One region of the Caballeronia sp. LP006 genome, then DNA from elsewhere that is predicted to be linked to it. Evidence: predicted binding sites of a transcription regulator. Region 1 holds the regulator's gene; each other region holds the start of a gene.
What was found. The regulator LexA, encoded in region 1, represses DNA repair genes until DNA is damaged. The targets are predictions, from matches to a motif close to ACTGTATNNNNATACAGT.

Region 1 (4,181 bases):
GCGCCGCACTCGATTTGCCGACACCATCGGCTACGCGGCAGGGAGATCATGATGTCAGGCTATCGAAAAATCCTGTTGTGCTACGACGGCTCCAGAGAGGGCCGCAAGGCGTTGCGTCAGGGCGCGAATCTCGCGCTTGCCTTGAACGCGGAGACGCACGTGCTGGCGGTGGTGGATATGCGTTCGAGCATTGCGCAAAGCGCCGGTCTTCTGACCGACATGGCATGCGGACGGTTCGAGGATGCCGCACGCGATATCCTGCAAGAAGGCGTGGAGTGGCTGCGCGAACGCGGCTTGCAGGCGCAGGGGCATTTCGCATTCGGGCATCCGATCGATGAAATCGCCACGCTGGCGGAAAGTCTCAAGGTCGATCTGGTCGTGGTCGGCCATCGATGCCGCAGCGGTCTCGCGCGCTGGTGGATGGGCGCGGGCAACACACCGCTGCTCGATCGCGTGTCATGCAGCATATTGGTTGCGGTTTGTCAGGCAGGTGAGTCGGCCGAAGCGGAAGATGAGGCGGCTTATGCGGCGAAGCCGGACCGGGCCGAAGTAAGTGTTTGAGGATAGCTTTGCGCGATGAGGCTGGCCTGCGTCGGCCAGTGCTCTTTTGCGCTATCAGCGCCAGCTGCCGTCTCCTTGCGTGACGGCCGCGCACGCTTAACGCCGCAAAAAATGCCATGAAGCGCTTACCGGCACTTTAATGGTTGTCCAACAACGAACTCACCCGTTCAAATCAACCGCAACCAGCTTCCACGTTATCAACCCGTACCGATGAAAGATCGCGGAGTACCGCGCATCGCCGGCACCGTGCTGGTAGGTCACCACGAACGTATCGAAGCTGCGATATCCGGCCGTGGTCTGCGGTGGTTGTCGCGGCGGTTCTTGAGTCGCAACCATGCTCGATGCCGCTTCCGACGGCGGTGAACTCGCCGCCGCCTGACCGTCTCGAACCGGTGGCACGACATCGGGTGGATGCTCGCCTGGATCTCCCCGCGGCGGAATGCCATTCAAAATCGCGGCGACGCCTTCGGGCGTAGCGTAGGAATCCACCAGCGGCCCTACGAGCGCCGCGCCGATCATTGCACCGATGATCGCGAGCGGATTGCCGCTCTTCTGGATATCGACGCGCCGCGTCAGCAGTGCGCCGACTTGCTCTTTGAGACTTTCACGCAGTGCAGGGAAGTCGACGTATTCGTTGACGGTCTGTGCATCGCGCGCATCGGCCGCGTGCTTGACGCGGTTCAGCGCGATATAGGGCGACGCATAGACAAGGCTTAACCCTGCAACGATGAAGAGAATGACGAGCGCGGCGACGAAACAACGCGTAGTGCGGGACATGCGAAGGAACGACCCCTGGCGTGACATGGGTGACATGAAAGAACGATTGACCATGTTCACGCCGGATATATCCCGAGCTTCATTCCTTGCAGCCGATAGATTGCGGACTGCCTGCATTGCACATAACTCAAATTCACTCGGCAAACGCTCGACCGCGCTCAGGCCAGAATGCCGCTGCTAACGCCGGCGCGTTCCTCGTCGATACACCGGTCGATCATGCGCGACACCTCGCCGATATTGCCGACCATGATTACCCGCGACTCACTGCGATACACCCGCACCGGCGCGCGCTGTTCCGATTCCGCATGCACCGCGCTATTGAGCGACACACGGGCGAAGGCGGGTTGACGCGACGGCAACGCGGGCATCTCGTCGAAGAGATCGGGCGCCGCTTCAGGTCGCGCCACGGCGCATGAGATCAGCGAGCGCAAATGACGCAGACGGCCAAACTGACGAAAGGGCAGCAAACGGGCGAAACGTTCCATGATGACTCTCCAGACGGCGGACGACAGACGACAGACGATAGGACGCACCGCGGCACGCCGCGAGCGGTGGCCGTCATGCTTGTAATTTTTGAAACGTGCCGCGTCGCGCGAGGGCGAGGAGGCGAAGCGGGCGGCGATGTTGACGCGCCGCGCGCTCGAGTCGTGCGTTAGAACTCGCCGGAGCGGATGAGCCCGACCGCGATTCCTTCCAGCGCGAAGTCACCGCTGCCGGAGCGCACGAAGATGTTTTCGTAGTCGGGATTCTCCGCGACCAATTCCACGCCATCTGGCCGGCGCTTCCAGCGTTTCACCGTGACATCGTCGCCAATACGCGCGACCACGATCTGCCCGTCTTTCGCTTCATTGCGCTTCTGTACGGCAAGCAGGTCGCCGTCGAGAATGCCCGCGTCGCGCATGGACAAGCCGCGCACCTTCAGCAAATAGTCGGGCTTGCCCGAAAAGAACGCAGGGTCGCACGCATAGTGTTGCGAGATATGCTCCTGCGCAAGGATGGGGCTGCCCGCCGCAACGCGCCCGACCAGCGGAAGCGACAACTGCATGATGCTCTGATGCGGCAAGGTGAACTGATGCGGAAGATCGTCCGAACGGTCGATGCGCGCGGAGCCTCCCAACAGGCGGATGCCACGCGACGAACCCGCCGCGAGTTCGATCACGCCCTTGCGCGCCAGTGCCCGCAGATGTTCCTCGGCGGAGTTCGCGGAGCTGAAGCCAAGCTCGGCAGCGATCTCGGCACGCGTGGGCGGAAAGCCCGTGCGGTCGATGGCTCGCTGGATGAGCTCGAACACTTGCTGCTGTCGCGCGGTAAGTTTTGAGGGTTTGGTCACTTGCTGGAGCCTCGGCGCACTGTATGGATGGACAGATGACTGTATTTTTATACAGTATTTCGCGCTTTTCAAGCTTTACTTGAAGTTCGTCGCCAGATCCTTTACTGACAAGGCTGCAGCGCGCTCGAACCGTCTCTACTTGCCTCTCAAACCGCGAAATAACCCGCTTTAGCACTTTTGTATCTAAAAAAGTGAGAAACAATTATTTCTAATCATATAAGCTCGCCTTTAGACTGATTCCGTCAATTCGATAAGACGGAGAACGGGGAATGTATAGCATCAGGGCTGGATTGAAGGGCGGCGCGAAACAACTCTTTGCCGCGCTGGCGATCACGGCGGCGAGTTTCGGAATCTCGGCCACCGCGCACGCGGACACGTCGTTTCTGAACGTCTCGTACGATCCGACGCGCGAGTTGTATCAGGACTTCAACCAGGCCTTTGCGAAGAAGTGGAAGGCGGACACCGGCGAAACGGTCACCTTCAAGCAATCTCATGGCGGTTCCGGCGGCCAGGCGCGCGCGGTTCTAGACGGGCTTCAGGCAGACGTCGTGACGCTTGCGCTTGCTTACGACATCGACGCGCTCGCCTCCAAGGGCATCGTCGGGACGGACTGGCAGAAGCGTCTGCCGGACAATGCATCGCCGTACACGTCGACCATTGTGTTTCTGGTGCGCAAGGGCAACCCGAAGGGCATCAAGGACTGGGACGATCTCACCAAGCCGGGCGTGTCGATCGTCACGCCGAACCCGAAGACCTCGGGCGGCGCGCGCTGGAACTATCTGGCGGCGTGGGCGTATGCGCAACACAAGCCCGGCGGCAACGAAGAGACCGCGAAGGAGTTCGTGACCAAGCTCTACAAGAACGCAGGCGTTCTCGATTCCGGCGCACGCGGCGCGACCACCAGCTTCGTGCAGCGCGGTCAGGGCGACGTGCTGATCGCATGGGAAAACGAGGCGTTCCTGTCACTCAAGGAATTCGGTCCGGAGAAGTTTCAGATCGTGGTTCCTTCGGTGAGCATTCTGGCCGAGCCGCCGGTGGCGGTGGTGGACAAGGTCGTCGACAAGCACGGCACGCGCAAGCTGGCCGAAGCGTATCTGAAGTATCTGTATAGCGACGAAGGCCAGCAGATCGCGGCGCGCAATTTCTATCGTCCGCGTTCGGACAAGGTGCCCGCAGAGCTGACCAAGCAGTTCCCCAAGCTCAAGCTCTACACCATCGACGACACCTTCGGTGGCTGGACCAAAGCGCAGAAGACGCACTTCGCGGACGGCGGCGTGTTCGATTCGATTTATCAGCCGCAGTAAGCAGGCAAGAGACCGGGCGCCGCGAGGCGCTCGAGTCGCAATGAAAGCGGCCGCAAAGACGGCCGCGCATGACGAGACAAAAAAACAGTGCGCTTATCCCCCGGCGCCGAAGGCAGGACGATCAAGGATGAAGCAAAGATGACAACGTTCACTTTCCGAAAGCCGAGTGCGTTACCCGGCTTCGGGCTGACGATTGGCATCACGGTGGC
Region 2 (4,181 bases), on a different contig from region 1:
AATGGTCGGTGGTTTTTGATCATGAGCCGCACCGGCTCGTTGAGTAGCCAGGTGGGGCGCGGAAGTTCGGCCGGGGGCGGACACGCTTGGGCGGTGTCCTGGACCGGTATCCACTGATTGGCGTGTTCAGGCCGGTGGTCTGAGGTGGGCGCAGGCCGCAGGACATTCTCAGGCCCCAAGCGTGCCACCAGCAATTCGAGCAGCCGCTTGTGATCTTCCGTCGAACCGCCCGGGTCGGGAAACAGCGAATCGCTCGGCGGCTCGGCCGGCTGGACTCGGGATGCCGTCAGCCGCACGGCGATGACGGCTGCTTCGAGCTCGATACGTCCAAGTCGCTCTCTGAGCAGGCGGACCAGGTGTTCCTCGTGCCAGGTGGGTTCGGCAAGCGCAATGTCGATCTGCGTGGGCTCAATGGCCTGACGACCGCGCTCGTGTTCCAGCGTGATCGTGGCCTGCGTGAGCGCGAGTTGCTGCGCGCTCAGCCAGCCGCACAGTTGGACGATCAGACGGCGCGCGGAAAAGAGAACGGCCTCGGCATGCTCGACCCGATCGGGCAGTTCGGTGCGCGCGCTGAAAGCGGGTGGCAACTCAAGCCACTCGTAGAGTTCAGGCGACAGGCCATAGGCGCGGTCAAGCGACTCCAATAAGTCCACGCCACACCTCTTTTTAAGCCCTGCACGCGGCAGGCGTCGAATATCGTCGAGCACTCGGCAACCGAGACCATTGAACCAGTCGCTGAACGACCGAATCTCCGGCACCACCACGAAAGGCAGCACGCCAAGGTGGCGTTCGAGCGAACTCATCTTGAGTACGCGTCTGCGCCCGCGCTTGGCGAGCAGCCACGCGCCCTGGCCGGTCGGCGCCACGCTCATGCGGGCGGTGACGCCGATCGTCCTGACCGTCTCGTTGATCTGCCGGCACACCTGTCGAATGCCGCCGAAAAGCCGAAGACTGGCGGTGACATCGACAATGAGGGTTTCTTCCTCGCGCATGGCGACCTGCGGCGAGAAGCGAAGCAAGGCAAAGGCGACTTCACGCTGTACATCGTGTTCACGCGTCGGGTCGCGGTCAACCATCAGCGCATCGGCCGCGAGTGTCGTGACACCTCCTCGTTTCATTCCCACTCTCACCCCCGCGTCTTGTGCTGCCTGGTCCAGCACAATGACCTTGTCGCGTTCCAGCACCACATATCCGTGTTCAGTCGGAGGCGACCACCTCGGACGGAATACCTCCAGCGAGAGCCGGGGCAGGAAGATGGCGACGAATACGGCCATGGGGGCTGAGCAGGATCGGAGACGGTTGAAGGTGGATGGAGAGTGACTCAGTTCGGGTGGGTCCTCGTCGCTTGATGATGTCGACAACGATGCCGCCGTCGGCGGGCCGCACCCCCAGTCGTAACGTCGCGGGTGACGAATCCTGGGCGGCGGCGAGCGGTCGAACCAGAATCAGGAGCGTTTCGGTTGCTTGTGCCGCCAGATGCAATCGCCGCAACGCCTCAGATCGAATGTGCTGCTGCCAGAAGAGCAGGGCGCCACAACTTCGTGCGTTCAGTACGCGCTCGGCGCACCAGAGCGCATCCGCGGTCTTCGGCGCGCGCAGCATCGTGAGCTTGTTCAGCGGCACACCCAAGTAGGCGAAGGCGATGATGTTTGGCACATGCGGGGCTTGCAGGAGAGCGACCGGTCGTTGGCTCGCGGCAATCAGCGCGGGATTGAGCAAGCGCATTTCGCCGATTCCCGGCTGCTGGACGAGCAACTCGACTAAGGAGCCAATGGGCCAGCCCCCGCCGGGTAATTCCGCCGACAAAGCCGCGTAGCCGGTGTCGATCGTCTTGCCGTAGGCCCGCGCGAGTTGCGACCCACGCCAGATCGCAGGATGGATCGCTTCAATGTGCTTGGGCAGAGCGGCCATGGCAAAGGAGGTTCCAAAAACACTGTATGAATGTACAGTGGTATCTTAGCGCAGAAAATGAAGCAGTGAATTGCGCCCTTTTAATTGGAACCGAAAAAAGCTGATCAATAAGCTTAGCCCAGACACTCCTTTTCGGAGATCGCCGAAGCGTGACCAGGCTATGTCGCGCATTCGACGTCGTGACCATGGACGAAGCGTTTCGCGCGTAAAAAGCGGCCAGCCGACGTTTTTGCGCAGGAGAGAGGGTGTGTGGTTCGAACGAAGCCTCTTGATGATTTCAATCGCTGGGAAGTCGACGGCAGGGTGCGCGATCGCCAATACTGTCGAGGGGCGACCCGCAGCGCGTCCGCATCTGCAACCGAGGTCGGTCGATCGGTAACATAGTGGAATACGGACGAAAAGCAGGATCGACATGATGAAACCTGACATCGACGAACTGACTGGCGCACGTGCGGATTTGCTCTGCTTTCTGGTGGCGACCATAGCCGCGTCTTACGCTTTGACGCACGAATGGCGCGTCGATCACGTGGTGCAGAGCTGCCGTATCTGGCTTAAGCGCAATCTCGTCACGATGGACTGGCTCGCGCGCATCCGCATCGGCCAACTGGCCCTCAAAATTGCGCGACGCGATTTGAAGGGAGCGGGCATTGCCGTGCGCCAGGCGGACGTGCAGGCACTGTTCACGAGCGATATGGGCCTGAACCACGCAAGCGCGGTGGTGCAGAAGATGATGCGGCTGTGCCGTGAGGCCACCGGCACGGCGAGCTAGCGGCCCCTTTTAACGATCGGATTGAAGCTCAATACCCTGGGAGACAGCAGTGTGCTACTCGGCGCAGATTCAGGCGGACTACCGGAAATACGTCAAGATGTTCGGCGCGCAAATGGACATTCGTGAGTTTGCGCGCCTGTTCTGGGAGCGCGCCGAAGGTAGCAAGGCCAAGATTCCGAAGGCGATGGAGGACGCATTTCGCGAGCCACAAAGCGACGACGAACGCCAAATCAAAGCATTCATCGATCGGTTCAATGTCGAGCAGACCTCAAAGATCGAGCAGGAGCTTTTCAGGCAGCGCACGCGTCTTGCAGATGCTGAGCGCACGCTGCAAACAAAAACTACCAAAGCCGCTACCGAAAGCAAGCGGATCGCAACTGACAAGATCGAAGCCTCGTTACGACGCCTGGAGGACCTGAACCGAACCGAGTTTAGGCCACGCGACGCAAGGATCTTCCCGGGCACGTTCGCACCGGTCCTGGTGATGGAGAACGGCGAGTACGTCATCAAGCCAATGCGCTACCAGTGCCGAATCGCAGGCAAACCGGCCAACTACGACGTGAAGTACCCCGGCACCTACAATGCACGGCGCGACAATCTCGAAGGATTCTGGAAGCCGTGCTTCGGTCACACGCATGGCCTCATGCTGGTCGATGTTTTCTACGAGAACGTCAGCAAGGCAAAGATGGAAGGGACGCTGCTGGAGAGCCACGAGCGGGACGAGAATGTGGTCCTCGAGTTTCGCCCGAACAACGGGCAGCTGATGTATGTCGCTTGCCTGTGGTCGAAATGGAGCGCACCGGGGGAGCCTGACTTGCTCTCCTTCGCGGCCATCACAGACGAACCGCCGCCGGAAGTGCAGGCCGCTGGCCACGACCGCTGTATCGTCCCAATCAAGCCCGACAACGTCGAGGCATGGTTGAATCCAGACGCCTCCAATTTGGCCGCGCTCTATGCGATCCTCGACGATCGCGACCGGCCCTACTACGAACACCGGCTCGCTGCTTAGGCGGGCGTGCGCTGCGCAGCTCCAAGCCGACGCCGCTAATACGCAGCGATTGATTCAAAGAGACGCTGATCGTCCCGGTCCTGACTAACATGTCGCGATAGACATCCTGGGAGGACGCGTGGACAAACTAGAGAAACACCAAAGAACGCGATCGAAGCGCTTGCTGGCTTTGCAGTTTGCAGTCGCGAGCATCGCTCACACTGAACGCGTAATTTGCGAATTGCACGCGGGCGATGCTTGCACAGTGGGCCTGGAGTGCTCTAGGTCACCGCTCTAGATGGCTCGCAAGCTCCCTCGCTTCGAGCCTGTCGGCATCAGAGAAGGCCGCACGTTCTGGCGCAAGTATCGGGGCAACGCGGACGTCGAGCGCATGTTGCTTGAGATCGCGCAGGCGCGGGAAGTCATGCAGCAGATCGGCGATTACTTCGACTGCCTGCATAAGGTGTGGGTTGAAGAAAATTTGGGGCAACTGGTCGCCCTCGAAAAGATTCG
Region 3 (4,181 bases), 230 kb from region 1:
ACGACCGACCTCAGCGTTGTAAACGTCGTTGCCCACGCGTAAACTGGCGGCATGACGCGCGTGAGCCCACTTCCCGACGATGTCCAAACGCTGAAGGCGATGCTGCTCAGCCAGGAGGCGGCGCTGCGTGAGCGCGACGCGCAGATGCTCAAACTGCAGGAAACGGTTAAGTCGCAACAAGTCGTGTTGGCATCGCGCGCAGCCGAAGTCGAACACCTGAAGCTGCTCATTGCCAAGCTGCGCCGTATGCAGTTCGGTCGCAAGTCGGAGAAGCTGGACCATCAGATCGAGCAACTCGAGTTGCGCCTCGAGGAGCTTGAGGCCGACGAAGGCGCGGCGCCGGTCGAAATCCCAAAGACGCCGCGCGCGGTTGTGGAACAGGCACCGCGCAAGCCACTGCCTGAGCATCTGCCGCGCGAGATCCGGACGCACTTGCCCGAATCTGCCGGGAAGTGTTCGGAATGCGGTGGCGAGATGAAGTCGCTGGGCGAAGACGTCGCCGAGCAACTTGAGTACGTACCGGCAAGCTTCAGGGTCATTCGTCATGTGCGCCCGAAGTTTGCGTGCGTGTGTTGCGATCACATCGCTCAGGCGCCTGCACCGAGTCGTCCCATCGAACGCGGTCTCGCCGGCGCAGGGCTGCTGGCACACGTGCTGGTCTCGAAGTTCGCAGACCACGTGCCGCTTTATCGGCAGTCGGTCATCTACGCCCGGGAAGGCGTCGCGCTGGATCGCTCGCTGCTTGCGAAGTGGGTCGGTCACGCGGCAACATTGCTGCAGCCGCTTGTAGAAACACTGCGTGCTCACGTGATGTCGGCGACGAAACTGCACGCGGACGACACGCCAGTTCCAGTGCTGGCACCGGGCAACGGCAGGACGAAGACCGGTCGCTTGTGGGTTTACGTTCGCGATGATCGTGCGTCAGCTGACATGACGCCACCGGCGGTGTGGTTCGCCTACACGCCGGATCGCAAGGGCATCCATCCGCAACAGCATCTCGAGTCATTCAGCGGTACGCTGCAAGCCGACGCATACGGGGGCTACCAGGCCATCTACGAAAGCGGGCGCGTCACCGAGGCGGCTTGCTGGGCGCACGCGCGACGTCAGTTCTATGAATTACACGCAGCGCGTCCCAATGCGTTAAACACTGAAGCGCTTGAGCGCATCGGCGCGCTATACAGGATTGAGGAGACAATCAGGGGCAAACCGCCCGACGAACGCCGTGTGTATCGTCAGGCGCATGCGCGGCCACTACTCGATGAGTTCCATGCGTGGCTCAGAACGATGCTGGCAACGCTCTCGCGCAAGTCGGACACGAGTCGGGCGATCCTTTATGCGCTGAACCGGTGGGAAGCGTTCACACGCTATTGCGATGATCGACAACCTTCCAGTCGAGCGCGCGCTACGCGGGGTGGCCATAGGGCGACGTAACTACCTGTTCGCAGGCGCAGATTCTGGCGGTGAACGTGCCGCCGCAATCTATAGCCTCATTGGCACCGCAAAACTGAACAGCCTCGATCCTGAGGCATATCTACGCTTCGTGCTCGCACGCATCGCCGACCATGCGATTAACCGCATCAACGAACTCACACCGTGGGTCGTTGCCAATCAGCTCCGCACCGCAGTCTGAGAATCACAATCGCCAGTCAAGACGTTGCTGGTGCCGCGCTTACGACGCAAGCACCAAATCTCCATCCAGAAACATTCAAATCCCCTCCAGTCGTCCGTCTCAAGCCCGTCTAAACTTACATCGACCGTTTACCTCGTCGCCTCGAAATACTGTATAAATATACAGTACAAAAGGGTTGCCGAATGCTCTGGGCATGAGCAGGCTCTTGCATTCGGGTGGACAGGGAAGACTCATGGGTGCAGCACTTTCACTGCTCGATATCGGGCTGACATCGCGCCTGCAGCAGCAGCTTTGGCAAGGCGAGCAGGTCGGCGTGTCGGACGCGGGTGTCGTTTCGAGTGGCTATCGGGCGCTCGATCTGGTCTTGCCAAATACCGGCTGGATGGCCGGCGCCGTCACTGAATTGCTTATCGAAGAATGCGGGGTTGGCGAGGTCAGGCTGCTCGCGCGTTCGCTTCGTGAGTTGGTGACGAAAAGAGGCCGCACCGTCATCTTCGTAGCGCCTCCCTGGATGCCCAATCCAGCAGCGTTCCGGTCGATGAACATCGCGCCGGGCAAGCTGGTCTGGGTCAAAGCGCCCGAGGATCAGGTGCTATGGGCGGCCGAGCAATCGCTCAAACAGGATGGCAGCGGCGCGGTCTTGATCTGGCTGCCCAAGGCGCGGCCCGATGCGCTGCGTCGTTTGCAAGTGGCCGCTCAGGAATCGCAGTCGCTGGTGTTTCTGTTCCGCCCGCTCGATGCCGCGAAGCAATCCTCCGCGGCACCATTGCGCATCGTCTGCAAACCGGTGCTGCCTGCGCACGCGCAGACAATGAATCGTCGCGAATGGATGCAGGTGGTCATGCTCGAAATCGACATCATCAAGCGGCGTGGTCCGTTGCTGGAAAAACCGCTGCAGTTGCGTTTGCCGCTGCAAATGCCGGCATTGCCTGAGCACATTCGTCGCGCGGATCAAGCCAGGAGAGCACGAGAGGTCAATCATGTTGTGGATAGCGGTGACATTGCCGCTTTTATCGCTCGAAGCAGTCAGGCCGCCATCGATGCCGTCGATCTCGACGAATTCGACCTCGCCTGGAATGGACTCGACGCCCGGTAAAGCGCCCGTCGGCAATTCGGTTGCGAACGCGGACGATTCCGGTCAGCCATGTTTTGCGCTCGCGGATCACGCGCGCATTCTGCTGCCCGATCTCGTCGCGTTCCGCCTCGGCGTGCGCCCGGGCAGCACGCGCTCGCATGCGTTCGCGCTCGCGCCGCGGCTCACTTTGCTTGCCGTCGATATCAGCGAAGAGCAGCGCGCGCTCGAAGCAGTGGCGTTGTCCTTGCTCGCGTTCACGCCGAAGGTCGTGCTTGCACATGCGAATACTGTGTTGCTGGAAGTCGGCGCGAGCATGCGGCTTTTCGGCGGCTTGCGCAGCCTCTTTGCAAAGGTGCGCTCCACGGTGAAAGATTGTGGCTTCACGTCCCGGATGGGCTGTGCGCCGACCGCGTGGGGCGCGTGGCTCCTTGCGCACGCGCGCACGCGACGAGTGGCGAAACGCGTTCGTATTGTGAAAGAGGCAACACTCGTGCGCGCGCTCGATGCCTTGCCGGTGTCTCTCGTGCCGTCGGCGGCATCGCATGGCAATGCGTTCGAGCAGATTGGTTGCGTGACGCTCGCCGACTTGCGTCGCTTGCCGCGCAAAGGCGTGGCGCGGCGTTTCGGGCAGGGCATTCTGCAATGGCTCGCGCAAGCTTACGGGCAGGCGCCCGATCCACGCGAAGCGTTTTGCGCGCCGGCATCGTTCGAGGCGAAACTCGAGTTGCAGGCGCGCGTCGAAAACGCCGATGCGCTGTTGTTTGCGGCACGCCGGCTCGTGTTGCAACTCGCCGGTTGGCTGAACGCGCATCACTCGGCTGTCAGCGAGTTTTCGCTTTTGCTCGAACATGAATTGGCGGCGCGCAACGCACCCAAGACATCGACGCTCAAGATTGCATGGGCTGTGCCGACGCGCGATGCCGAGCACATTCTCTGGCTGCTGCGCGAAAAGCTGAATCAGGCAACCTTGATCGCGCCGGTGATCGAGATGAAGCTTTTGGCCGACAAGGTCAGCGAGCACGAGCCGCCCGCCGATACGCTTTTCCCCATGCCGGGTTCCGATGCCGACTCGATGGCGCAGTTGCTGGAGCGTCTGAGCGCGCGACTCGGCGCGGAAAATGTCGTGCAATTGAGCGAGCGGGAGGATCATCGGCCGGAAGCGGCGGTGACGGTCGAAACGTATCAGCCTGAACGTAAGGCCAAGCCCAAGCGCGGAAAAAAGTCGCGCGCGAAAGAGGGCGTCGAAGCGCCGACGCCAGACGACACGGAAGAAGAAAGCGCGGAATCGTTCGAGCTTCCCGACCAAGCCGTGCCTTCGCAGCCGCGGCCATCGTGGATTCTCGAAACGCCGCAAAAGCTGATGTTGCGCAACGAGCGGCCGTTCTATCGTCGCGCGTTGAAGCTCATCAGCCGGACCGAGCGTATCGAAGCGGGCTGGTGGGACGGCAACGGCGTTCAACGCGATTACTACGTCGC

Region 2: the regulator LexA is predicted to act here: its motif matches at 1,933-1,950, upstream of imuA (translesion DNA synthesis-associated protein ImuA).
Region 3: the regulator LexA is predicted to act here: its motif matches at 1,779-1,796, upstream of imuA (translesion DNA synthesis-associated protein ImuA).

What each region holds. Positions count from the first base shown of each region.
Region 1 is NZ_JARTVW010000005.1:1,972,681-1,976,861, reverse strand. Features, by position in the region: gene P9250_RS25800 (universal stress protein) at 52-561, shown strand; gene P9250_RS25795 (DUF2939 domain-containing protein) at 721-1,338, opposite strand; gene P9250_RS25790 (hypothetical protein) at 1,497-1,823, opposite strand; gene lexA (transcriptional repressor LexA) at 1,991-2,668, opposite strand; gene P9250_RS25780 (sulfate ABC transporter substrate-binding protein) at 2,938-3,972, shown strand; gene cysT (sulfate ABC transporter permease subunit CysT) at 4,111-4,181, shown strand, end outside.
Region 2 is NZ_JARTVW010000006.1:329,139-333,319, forward strand. Features, by position in the region: gene P9250_RS32095 (DNA polymerase Y family protein) at 1-1,274, opposite strand, end outside; gene imuA (translesion DNA synthesis-associated protein ImuA) at 1,198-1,911, opposite strand; gene P9250_RS32105 (hypothetical protein) at 2,324-2,680, shown strand; gene P9250_RS32110 (SOS response-associated peptidase family protein) at 2,730-3,689, shown strand; gene P9250_RS32115 (hypothetical protein) at 4,060-4,181, shown strand, end outside.
Region 3 is NZ_JARTVW010000005.1:2,207,657-2,211,837, reverse strand. Features, by position in the region: gene tnpB (IS66 family insertion sequence element accessory protein TnpB) at 1-22, shown strand, start outside; partial or broken gene tnpC (IS66 family transposase) at 100-1,630, shown strand; gene imuA (translesion DNA synthesis-associated protein ImuA) at 1,863-2,726, shown strand; gene P9250_RS26895 (DNA polymerase Y family protein) at 2,611-4,181, shown strand, end outside.